Regions from separate parts of the Nocardioides sp. WJ219 genome, predicted to be linked through region 1. Evidence: predicted binding sites of a transcription regulator. Region 1 holds the regulator's gene; the other holds the start of a gene.
The links. Region 1 encodes HrcA, which represses chaperone genes, less so after heat shock. Its sites were predicted from a motif close to TTGGCACTCGNNNNNNNCGAGTGCCAA; they were not measured.
Positions count from the first base shown of each region.

Region 2: the regulator HrcA is predicted to act here: its motif matches at 3,041-3,067, upstream of groES (co-chaperone GroES).

Region 1 is NZ_JBZUJV010000011.1:97,330-103,264, reverse strand. Features, by position in the region: gene dnaJ (molecular chaperone DnaJ) at 1-539, opposite strand, end outside; gene hrcA (heat-inducible transcriptional repressor HrcA) at 592-1,599, opposite strand; gene AC4MBH_RS21105 (hypothetical protein) at 1,739-2,500, shown strand; gene AC4MBH_RS21100 (MBL fold metallo-hydrolase) at 2,527-3,387, shown strand; gene AC4MBH_RS21095 (hypothetical protein) at 3,423-3,659, shown strand; gene AC4MBH_RS21090 (DUF3097 domain-containing protein) at 3,695-4,528, shown strand; gene hemW (radical SAM family heme chaperone HemW) at 4,512-5,708, opposite strand; gene AC4MBH_RS21080 (AMP-dependent synthetase/ligase) at 5,869-5,935, opposite strand, start outside.
Region 2 is NZ_JBZUJV010000004.1:367,102-373,036, reverse strand. Features, by position in the region: gene AC4MBH_RS12555 (hypothetical protein) at 1-398, opposite strand, end outside; gene AC4MBH_RS12550 (hypothetical protein) at 395-754, opposite strand; gene groL (chaperonin GroEL) at 904-2,526, opposite strand; gene groES (co-chaperone GroES) at 2,623-2,916, opposite strand; gene AC4MBH_RS12535 (THUMP-like domain-containing protein) at 3,097-4,263, shown strand; gene AC4MBH_RS12530 (hypothetical protein) at 4,297-4,929, opposite strand; gene AC4MBH_RS12525 (MBL fold metallo-hydrolase) at 5,114-5,734, opposite strand; gene AC4MBH_RS12520 (S-(hydroxymethyl)mycothiol dehydrogenase) at 5,734-5,935, opposite strand, start outside.

The DNA of each region.
Region 1 (5,935 bases):
CGCACCTCGCCGAGGAACGAGCGCTGCACGTGGGCGACCTCGCCCTGGCCGCGGCAGGTCTCGCACGGCACGGGGTGGCTGCCCGGGGCGGCGCCGTTGCCGTGGCAGGTCGTGCAGACGACGGCCGTGTCGACCTTGAGCTCGCGGGAGACGCCGAACGCGGCCTCGGCCAGCTCGATCTCGATCCGGATCAGCGCGTCCTGGCCGCGGCGCACGCGCGAGCGCGGACCGCGTCCTCCGACGCCGCCACCGGCCTGGCCGCCGAAGAAGGCGTCCATGATGTCGGTGAAGGAGAAGCCGGCGCCCTGGCCGAAGCCGGCGCCGCCGAAGGGGTCCCCGCCGCGGTCGAACGTCGCGCGCTTCTGGGGGTCGGACAGCACCTCGTAGGCGGCCGTGACCTCCTTGAAGCGCTCCTGCGTCTCCGGGTCGGGGTTGACGTCGGGGTGCAGCTGGCGCGCGAGCCGGCGGTAGGCCTTCTTGATGGTGTCGGCGTCGGCGTCGCGGTCGACCCCGAGCAGCTCGTACGGGTCCTGGCTCAACGGTGTTCCTTCTGGGTGGTTCGAGGCATGGGGAAGGGGGGCGGGAGGTGGGTCACGTCTCGTCGAGGATCCGGGAGACGTAGCGGGCGACCGCGCGGACCGCGGCCATCGTGCCGGGGTAGTCCATGCGCGTGGGGCCGACGATGCCGAGGGTGGCCAGGGCGTCGTCGTGGGGGCCGTAGCCGGTGGTGACCACGCTGGTCGACGCGAACTCCTCGATGGGGCCCTCCGCGCCGATGCGGACGGTCACGGTGCCGGCCTCGGAGGCCTCGCCGAGCAGGCGCAGCAGCACGACGTGCTCCTCGAGCGCCTCGAGCAGGGGGCGGACGGCGGAGTCGAAGTGGTCGCCGTAGCGCGCCAGGTTGGCGGCACCGCCGACGGCGACCCGGTCGACGGAGCGGTAGTCGCTCATCGCCTCGGCGAGCACCGTGGCCACGGCGGGGGCCGGGGCCGGCTCGTCGTCGAGGCAGCGCAGCGCGACCACCGCGTCGGCGATGACCTCGCCCGTGGCGGCCTGGTTGAGGCGCCGGCGCAGGCGGGCCAGGTCGTCCTCGGGGAGGTCGGCGTCGAGCTCGACCACGCGCTGCTCGACCCGCCCGGTGCTGAGGATCAGCACCAGGAGCAGCCGGTCGGGCGCCAGCGCGACCAGCTCGACGTGGCGCACGGTCGAGCGCGAGAGCGTGGGGTACTGCACGACGGCGACCTGGCGGGTCAGCTGGGAGAGCAGCCGCACGCTGCGGGAGACGACGTCGTCGAGGTCGACCGCGCCGTCGAGGAACCCGGCGATGGCGCGCTTCTCGGCGGCACTGAGGGGCTTGACCGACCCGAGCCGGTCGACGAAGAGGCGGTAGCCCTTGTCGGTGGGGACCCGGCCCGCGCTCGTGTGGGGCTGGGCGAGGTAGCCCTCCTCCTCGAGCGCGGCCATGTCGTTGCGCACCGTGGCCGGCGAGACGTTGAGCCCGTGGCGCTCCACGAGCGCCTTGGACCCCACCGGCTCGTCGGTGGCGACGTAGTCCTGGACGATCGCCCGCAGGACCGCGAGGCGGCGTTCTTCTTGCACGGCGTCCCTCCTCGGCGTCGACGGTGGCTGGCACTCGCCGCCACCGAGTGCCAAGCCTACCCGCACACCGAACCCGCCTGGACGCCGTCCGGCGCAAAGGTTAGGCTTGCCTTACTCGTCCCGACCCGAGGAGCACGTCATGACCAGTGTCGACCAGCACACGTCCACCGGCGACCCGACGCTGCTCGCGGCCGCCGCCCGCTCGGTGCTCGCCTGCCCGGCCGGGGTCTCGCTGGTCGTCGACGGCGTCGACGACGTGCTCGGCGACCTCGGCGACCTCGGCGACGCCGGGACCGAGGGCGCGGCCGAGCTCGGCATGCAGGACATCGGCGGCGTGCCGACCTTCTCCTGCCCCGTCGACACCCGGCTGGTCGAGGCGGCGACGGCCGGACGCCGGGCGCTGCTCACCCTCGAGAGCGGCCTGGGCCCGGCGGCGTCGGCCGACCGCGCCGCGGTGCTCTCCCTCGGCGGCACGCTCGAGCGTCGCGGTCGCGAGGCCTGCGAGTGCTGCACCGAGGTCCGCGAGACGGTGGTGCTCGTCGTCGACGTCGTCGTGCTGGCCGGGCCGCACGCCGGCCCGGCCGAGCAGGCGCGGGTCCCGGTCGAGGACTTCCGCTCCGCCGACCACCTGCTCAACCGCGGCTACCTGCAGCGCTCCGTCGAGCACGCCAACCTCTGCCACCAGGACGAGCTGCGCCGCGCGGTCTCGACCACCACCGGCACCCGGTTGGCCGAGGTCGTCGGCGTCTCGCTCTGCGACCTCTCCCCCGCCGGCGTCGAGGTGCAGTGGGTCGACCTCGACGGGGCCCACCGGCGGCGCCTGGAGTTCCCGCGGACGGCGACCACCACCGCCGAGCTCGGCGACCTGCTCCGCGCCGAGCTGCACGCGGGGCTCTGCTAGCCGGGCCCCTCTGCTAGAACGGCTGCGTGCCGTTCACCGAGATCGCCGACCGGGTCTGGGTCGCGCGCCACGCGTGGTTCGACGTCAACGTGACGGTGGTCCGCGGCGAGCGCGGGCTGCTCGTCGTCGACACGCACGCCTCGGCGCAGGCGGCCCGCGAGGTCGTCGCCGACGTGCGGGCGCTCGGGGCCGGCGAGGTGGTCGAGGTGGTCAACACCCACGAGCACTTCGACCACTGCTTCGGCAACGGCACCGTGCGGGCGGCGTACGGCGACGTTCCGATCCACGCCCACGAGACGGCCGCCGCGGCGATGGCCGAGGCCGGCGAGCGCATCAAGCGGCGGTACGACGACGAGCCCGACGACCCGCACCGCGCGGAGGTGCAGGCCACCGAGCTCGTGGTGGCCGACCACACGTTCTCCTCCGCGCGCGTGGTCGACCTCGGTGACCGCTTCGTCGAGCTGGTCCACCCCGGCCGCGGGCACACCGCCGGCGACCTCGTCGTCCGGGTGCCCGACGCCGACGTCGTGCTGGCCGGCGACCTGGTCGAGGAGTCGGCCGAGCGGGACGCGACGCCGGGGTTCGGACCCGACTGCTGGCCGCTGGAGTGGCCGCTGAGCCTCGACGTGGTGCTGGGCCTGACCACCTCCGCGAGCCTGGTGGTGCCGGGCCACGGCGCGGTCGTCGACCGCGACTTCGTCGAGCAGCAGCGCAACGACATCGGCCTGGTCGCCGAGACCACGCGCGACCTGGCAGGGCGCGGGGTGCCCGTGGCCGAGGCGCTCGCCTCGGCGGAGTGGCCGTTCCCGGTCGAGCACCTCGGCGACGCCGTCCGCCGCATCTACGAGCAGCTGCCCCGCGCCCAGAAGCGCCTGCCCCTGATCTGAGCGGCGTCCACGGCGGTGGGCGTACCCTCGCGGCCATGAGCCAGCCCGACGAGAACGACGCCACGACGACCCCCCAGGCCATCGAGGACGACCAGCTGCCCGACGACCTCAACCCCGAGGAGAACCCGATGGCGGCGGGCCTCGGCCCCAACGAGACCGTCGACGACCTCCTCACCGGAGGCAAGCAGGCGGAGTCCTCGGAGGGGTCGGAGCCGGAGGAGCCGTCCGAGGAGTCGAGTGGGTCACAGGACAAGGGCCACGGCGCGTCCTGACCGCCCGCAGGCCCGGTCGGGCCTAGCGTCGGAACGTGGATCGCTACGGCTCCGACGTCCTGGCCGGCGACTGGCGCGCGCCCAAGCGTGGCCGGGCGACCGAGGCGAGCGCCGACCTCGGCCTGGTGGTCGAGGAGGTCATGACCGACTTCGTCGGTGAGATCGTGGCGGTCGACCGTGACCTGCACACCCTCACGCTGGAGGACCGCCGCTCGCGGCGTCGTACGTTCCCGCTCGGCCCCGGCTTCCTGCTGGAGGGCCGCCCGGTCGTGCTGTCGGCGCCCGTACGCCGCGCCGCACCGGCCAGGCCCACCCGCACGGCGTCGGGCTCGGTCGCCGTGCACGGCGCGGGCGCGCGGGTGGCCCGCGCCAGCCGGATCTTCGTCGAGGGCCGCCACGACGCCGAGCTGGTGGAGAAGGTGTGGGGCGACGACCTACGCCTCGAGGGCGTGGTCGTCGAGCTGCTCGAGGGCGTCGACCACCTGCCCGAGGTGGTCCGCGACTTCCGCGCCGGTCCCCAGCGCCGCGTCGGCGTCCTGGTCGACCACCTGGTGCCGGGCTCCAAGGAGCAGCGGATCGCGGCCCGGGTCGAGGGCGAGCACGTGCTCGTCGTCGGCCACCCGTTCATCGACATCTGGGCGGCGGTCAAGCCGGAGCGGATCGGTCTCGACCGCTGGCCCGACGTGCCCCGCGAGATCGAGTGGAAGAAGGGCGTCTGCGCCTCGCTCGGCTGGCCGCACGACACCCAGGCCGACATCGCGCGTGCCTGGAAGCAGATCCTGTCGCGCGTCGACTCCTACGCCGACTGCGACCCGGCCCTCCTCGGCCGCGTCGAGGAGCTCATCGACTTCGTCACAGCAGGCGCCTGACCACCCCGTCGGCGAGCAGCCGGCCGGTGCGCGTGAGCACGAGCCGGTCGCCGTCCAGGGTCGCCAGGCCGTCGGCCACGACGCCCGCGACCTCGCGGCGGCCGTCGCCGTCGAGCACGTCGAGCGGGAGCCCGTCGCGCAGCCGCACCTCGAGCAGCACCCGCTCGACACGGCGGGTCTCGTCGTCGAGCACCTCGCGGGCGTGGACCGGCGAGCGGCCGGCGGCGAGCCGGTCGGCGTACGCCGCCGGGTGCTTGACGTTCCACCACCGGGTGCCCCCCACGTGGGAGTGCGCGCCGGGGCCGACGCCCCACCAGTCGCCGCCACGCCAGTAGGCGAGGTTGTGCCGGCAGGGCTCGCCCCAGTTGGACACCTCGTACCACCCGAGACCGGCGGCGGTCAGCCGCTCGTCGGCGACGACGTACTTGTCCGCGAGGTCGTCGTCGTCGGGCACCGGGACGACGCCGCGGCGCACCTGCCGGGCCAGGGCGGTGCCGTCCTCGACGATCAGCGCGTACGCCGAGACGTGGTCGGGCCGGCAGGCCAGCGCGGTGTCGAGCGAGGTCTCCCAGTCGGCGAGCGACTCGCCGGGCGTGCCGTAGATGAGGTCGAGGCTGACCTGCTCGAACCCGGCCGCGCGGGCGGCCTCGACGACGTACGGCACGCGATCGGGGTCGTGGGTGCGGTCGAGGACCTGCAGCACGTGCGGCACCGCGGACTGCATGCCGAACGAGATCCGGGTGAACCCGGCCTCGCGCAGCGCCTCGAGGTCGGCCGGGGTCACCGAGTCGGGGTTGGACTCCGTGGTGACCTCGGCGCCCGGCGCGAGACCGAGCTGGTCGTCGATCGCGGCGAGCACGGAGGCGAGGTCGGCGGGCGGGAGCAGCGTCGGGGTGCCGCCGCCGAGGAAGACCGTCTGGACCGGAAGGTCGACGTCGCCGAGGGTGCGGCGGGCGAGCCGCACCTCCTCGACCGCCTGCGCGGCGTACGTCGACCGGCTCGCCCCGGGGCCGAGCTCGGCGACGGTGTAGGTGTTGAAGTCGCAGTAGCCGCACCGCACGCTGCAGTAGGGCACGTGCACGTAGACGGAGAAGCCGCGCTCCCCCAGCCCCGCCAGCGCCGTGGTGGGGAGGCTGCCGTCGTCGGGCGCCGGCTCACCGGCCGGCAGGGCTGACGGCATCCGGCCAGTCTCCCACCGCACCGGTCAGCGAGCGACGGCGGTCGAGGAGGTCGGTCACGACCGTCTCCAGACCCGGTGAGGCGCACGCGAACGGCGAGCTCCGTCCCTGCGGGGGTCTCGAGACAGGCGCTAGCGCGCCTTCCTCGACCACCGCTGGGCCTCAGCCGTAGAAGCTCTCGATGAGCTCCTTGTTGTTGGCGGCGACGACGTTGCGCTTGACCTTCATC
Region 2 (5,935 bases), on a different contig from region 1:
AGGTAGGCCTCGGCGAGGTCGACCAACCCGGCGGGGTCGCCGAGCAGCGTGCTGGTGACGCGCTCGAGCTCGGTGGCCAGCTCGGAGAGCTTGCCCGTGAGCGCGGCGACCGCGTCGGCGAGCTTGTCGCGGAGCCCGTCCTTGACCTGGTCGGACTGGAACGCGATCAACCCGCCGAGGGGCAGGCTGACCACGCCGCCGAGCACCGCCAACCGGGAGTCGTCGAGGTCCTCGATCTCGCGGGACGCCGCGGCGGCCGCGTTCTCCAGCGCGGTGGCCAGCGCGGCCGTGGCCTCGTGGACCTGGTCGAGCCACTCGTCCGGCGTCGTGAACAGCAGCAGCCCCGCCTGGCCGCCCAGCGCGCCGGCCAGCTCGGGCGGGAGGTCGACGTCGCTCACAGCCGGCTCCGCAGCCGGTCGGTGGCCTCGGCAGCACCCTCGTCGGTGCGCACCCAGTCGTCGGCGGTGCGCCGCAACCGGTCACCCATCTCGGCCGCGGTGGCCGAGCCGACCATCAGCTGGTCGACGGCGTGCTGCACGAACGCGTCGTGGCAGCTCCAGACCGCACTCATCGCCAGTCCGCACAGCGACCCCTTGCCGAGCCCGACGCCGGCCTGGCTCGCGGCGGCGTAGAGGTCGTCGGAGACGGTCCACTGCCAGGTGTGGGCGGTCTCGTAGAGCTGGGTCGTGTCGGCCCACATGGTGCGGGTGGGCTCGGGGGTGGTGGCGCCGTAGGTCTCCGGCTTGGCGTTCACGGGGTCCTCCTCGTGGTCGGGTCACCACGGGATGCCTCCGCCCGTCGAGGACAAACGACCCCCGCCCGCGCCTGTGGACGACCCCCCGGACGCACGACAGCGGCCCGGTGCCGAAGCACCGGGCCGCCGTGGAGAGGTGAGCGGTCGGCTCAGTGGCCGTGACCGTGGCCGTGACCGCCGGCGGCGGCCTCGTCCTCCTCCTCGGGCTTCTCCACGATCAGCGTCTCGGTCGTCAGCAGCATGGCCGCGATCGAGGTGGCGTTGACCAGCGCGGATCGGGTGACCTTGACCGGGTCGAGGACGCCCTGGGCGACCAGGTCGCCGTACTCGCCGGTGGCGGCGTTGTAGCCGTTGCCGACGCCGAGCTCGCGGACCTTGGTGGTCACGACGTAGCCGTTGACGCCGCCGTTCTCGGCGATCCAGCGCAGCGGCTCGTCGGCGGCCTTGCGGACCACGCGGACGCCGACGGCCTCGTCGCCGGTGAGGCCGAGGTCGTCGTCGAGCACGGAGACGGCGTGGATCAGCGCGGAGCCACCGCCGGGGACGATGCCCTCCTCGATGGCCGCACGCGTCGCGGACACGGCGTCCTCGATGCGGTGCTTCTTCTCCTTCAGCTCCACCTCGGTGGCGGCGCCGACCTTGATCACGCAGACACCGCCGGCGAGCTTGGCGAGGCGCTCCTGGAGCTTCTCGCGGTCCCAGTCGGAGTCGGTGGAGTCGATCTCGGCCTTGATCTGGCTGACCCGGGCCTCGACCTCGGCGCTGTCGCCGGCGCCGTCGACGATGGTGGTCTCGTCCTTGGTGACCACCACGCGACGGGCGGTGCCGAGCACGTCGAGACCGACCTGGTCGAGCTTGAGGCCGACCTCGGGGGCGATGACCTGCGCGCCGGTGAGGGTCGCGATGTCCTGCATCATCGCCTTGCGGCGGTCGCCGAAGGCCGGGGCCTTGACGGCGACGGCGTTGAAGGTGCCGCGGATCTTGTTGACGACCAGGGTCGACAGCGCCTCGCCGTCGACGTCCTCGGCGAGGATGAACAGCGGCTTGCCGGCCTGGATGACCTTCTCCAGCAGCGGCAGGATGTCGGCCACGGCCGAGATCTTGCCCTGGTGCAGCAGGATGTAGGGGTCGTCGAGGACGGCCTCCATGCGCTCCGGGTCGCTGACGAAGTACTGGCTGATGTAGCCCTTGTCGAACTGCATGCCCTCGGTGAACTCGAGCTCGGTGCCCATGGTGTTGGACTCCTCGACCGTGATCACGCCGTCCTTGCCGACCTTGTCGAAGGCGTCGGCGAGCAGGTCGCCGATGTGGCTGTCGCGGCTGGAGATGGTGGCGACCGAGGCCATGTCCTCGCGGGTCTCGACCTCGCGGGCGGCCTCGAGCAGGGCGTCGCTGACGGCCTGGGCGGCGGCGTCCATGCCGCGCTTGAGGCCCATCGGGTTGACGCCGGCCGCGACGGCGCGGATGCCCTCGTGGACCATCGCCTGGGCGAGCACGGTGGCGGTGGTGGTGCCGTCACCGGCGACGTCGTTGGTCTTGGTGGCCACCTCCTTGGTCAGCTGGGCACCGAGGTTCTCGAAGGGGTCGTCGAGCTCGATCTCGCGAGCGACGGTCACGCCGTCGTTGGTGATGGTCGGCGCGCCCCACTTCTTGTCGAGGACGACGTAGCGGCCCTTGGGACCGAGCGTGACCTTGACGGCGTTGGCGAGGGCGTCGACACCGCGCTCGAGTGCGCGGCGGGCGTTCTCGTCGAACTCCAGGATCTTGGGCATCTGGTATCTAGCTCCTAGGACAGGTGGGTGGAACGAGTTCGGGTCGCCCGCCCCCGGGTGAGCCGGGGCTCACGCGGGGGCGGACGACCCGGCAGATCAGGAGACGACGGCGAGGACGTCGCGGGCGGAGAGGATGAGGTACTCCTCGCCGGCGTACTTGACCTCGGTGCCGCCGTACTTGCTGTAGATGACCTTGTCGCCGACCTTGACGTCGAGCGGGACGCGGTTGCCGTTGTCGTCGACGCGGCCCGGGCCCAGCGCGAGGACCTCGCCCTCCTGGGGCTTCTCCTTCGCGGTGTCCGGGATGACCAGACCGGAGGCGGTGGTCTGCTCGGCCTCCAGGGCCTTGACGACGATGCGGTCCTCGAGAGGCTTGATGTTGACCGACACTTCGGATCAACCTCCACTTTCGTTGGTGGCTCGTGCTGACGTTTGGGGATCGCGGGTACGCCGTCGCGGGGGTCGTACGTCGCGAGGTGCTGGCACCCTCACCTCGAGAGTGCCAGCCTCGAAACTAGCACTCCCGGTCGGCGAGTGCCAGGAGGGGTCCGGGGCTGCGAGGATCCCGGGATGGACCTCGACGCGTTCCGCTGGCTGCTGACCGACGCGGGCCAGGGTCTGCTCGCCCGGGCCGCCGCGGTCGAGGGCGACGCGCTGCACGTCCAGGACGTGCTGCGCCGCACCGCCTCCCCCGAGCACGTCGCCGCGGCCCTGACCCAGGTGGAGCTGCGACAGCGGGCGGCCGCCAAGCTCGGACCCAGCGCGGCCCGGATGTACTTCACCCCCGACGGGCTCGAGCAGGCCACCCGGCTCGCGGTCGCCCGCCACCGCGTCGGGCGGCTGACGGCGTTCGACACCCGGACCCACGTCGACCTGGGCTGCGGGATCGGCGGCGACCTGGTCGCCGTGGCCGAGGCCGGCATCACCTGCGTCGGGTTCGACCTCGACCCGGTGCGGGTCGCGATCGCCGAGGCCAACCTGGCCGCCCTCGGGCTCGCGGGTGCGGTCAGCGTCGCCGACGCGACCCGGGTCGACACCACGCCGTTCGACGTCGCCTACGCCGACCCGGCGCGGCGCACGGGCGCGGGCCGCACGTTCCACGTCGACGACTGGACGCCGCCCTGGGCGTTCGTCGAGACGCTGCTGGCGCGCGACGCCTGCGTCAAGGTCGCCCCGGGCATCCCGCACTCGCTCGTGCCCGACGGTGTCGAGGCCGAGTGGGTCAGTGACCACGGCGACGTCAAGGAGGCCGCGCTGTGGTCGGGCCGGCTGGCCACCACGGCCCGGCGCGCGACGGTCATCGGCGACGGCGGGCTGGCGACGCTGACCGACGAGGACGACCCCGGCGCCGCGGCCGTCGGCGTCCGCGAGGTGGGTGCCTACCTCTACGAGCCGGACGGCGCCGTGATCCGGGCCGGGCTGGTCACCGCCGTCGCCGCGGGCGTCGACGGCGGCCTCGTCGACGAGCACATCGCCTACGTCACCTCCGACGCGTCGTTCTCCACGCCGTTCGCCCGCGGCTACCAGGTCGTCGAGGAGCTGCCCTACCGCGAGAAGCAGCTCAAGGCCGCGCTGCGCGAGCGGGGCGTCGGCCGGCTGACGATCAAGAAGCGCGGCGTCGACGTCGTCCCCGAGCAGCTGCGCAAGCGCCTCGCGCTCGCCGGCGACGCCGAGGCCACGATCGTGCTGACCCGCGTCGACGGCCGCGGCACCTGCCTGCTGGTCGAGCCCTTCTGAGACGTCACGCCCCGTGCCCCACGTCCGGACGGGTCAGTCGCTCGGCACCTGCTCGAGCAGGTCGTCCACCACGGTCTGCACCTGCTCGAGCGCATCCTCGCGGGTGGTCGCCGCGGTGGGGACCTGGTAGGTCAGCGAGGCGTCGATCAGCGCGTCGCCCCGGCGGACCCGGGCCCGGAGCAGCACCTGCACGAGCTCGCGGTCGCCCGCGGGGCCGGCGCCGGTCACCGTCCGGGCCGAGGCACCCGCGACCGCATCGTCCCAGCGGCCGGCGGGCGGACGCGTGGTCAGCGCGATCGGGTCGGGGGCTCCCACGATGTCGACGAGCTCGACCGGTGTCTGTCGCGCTGAGTCCCACCGGCGGTCGAGGTCGTCCAGCTCGTCGAACCGCTCGACGGCGAGCGCGAGCTCGGCCTGCCTCAGCTGCCCGGCGGGGTCGCGCCACCCGAACGAGCACGACAGCAGACGACCGCCGCCGGTGGTCCGGACCACCTCGGCCGGCGTCGACGACGACTCGAGCCGGGCGTCCAGGTCGGGGCCGGTCCCGCCCAGACCCATCCGGTCGCACTCCCCCGGCTCGAAGGGCGCCGCACCGACGCCGGGCGCGCTGGCGGTCGGCGACGGCTCCGGCTCGGCGGAGCAGCCGCTCCCGGCAGCGAGGATCACGCCGACGACGACGAGAACCCGGCCGTGGTCGCGACGTGTCCTCGTGCGGAGCGTCCGATGCTCTCGTGGTGCCAGCCACCGTCGGTCGTTCTTCCCCATGGGGACCGGTCCTCTCGGTCGATCGGCGAGGTGGACCTACCCGCAGCGACCACCGACAAACGGGAGGCGGACCGTGGACGGACGTCTACGCCCCGCCGTCGAGCCCCTCCCGCTCGGCCGCGATGGTCGTGTCGTCGCCGTGGCCGGTGTGCACGACCGTGTCGTCGGGCAGCGCGAAGAGCTTGGCCCGGATCGAGGCCTCGATCGTGGGTCGGTCGCTGAAGCTGCGTCCGGTGGCGCCCGGGCCGCCGTTGAAGAGCGTGTCGCCGGTGAACACGGCGCCGAGGTCGTGCACGTAGAGGCAGACCGCGCCGGGCGCGTGGCCCGGCGTGTGGAGCACCTTGACCGAGGCCCCGGCGATCTTGAGGCTCTGCTCGTCGGAGAGGTCGACGTCCCAGAGGTGGTCGGGGTGGGTGAGCTCCCAGACCGGCTTGTCGTCGGGGTGCAGCAGGATCGGTGCGGTCACCTTCTCGCGCAGCGCGGGCGCGACCCGACTGTGGTCGTCGTGGGCGTGCGTGAGGACGATCGCCTTCACCTGTCGGCCCGCGACGACGTCGAGGATGGCGTCGACGTCGTGGGGTGCGTCGATGACGAGGCACTCGTCGTCGTCACCGATGACCCAGATGTTGTTGTCGACGTCGTGCGTCTCGCCGTCGAGGCTGAACGTGCCCGAGACCACCGCGTGGTCGATCCGCAGCGTGCCCATCAGAGGATCACGACCGAGCGCAGGACGCCGCCGTCGTGCATCTTGTCGAAGGCGGCCTCGATGTCGTTGATCCCGATCTCCTCGGTGACGAACGCGTCGAGGTCGAGGCGGCCCTGCAGGTAGAGGTCGACGAGCACCGGGAAGTCGCGCGACGGCAGGCAGTCGCCGTACCAGCTCGACTTGAGGGCACCGCCGCGGCCG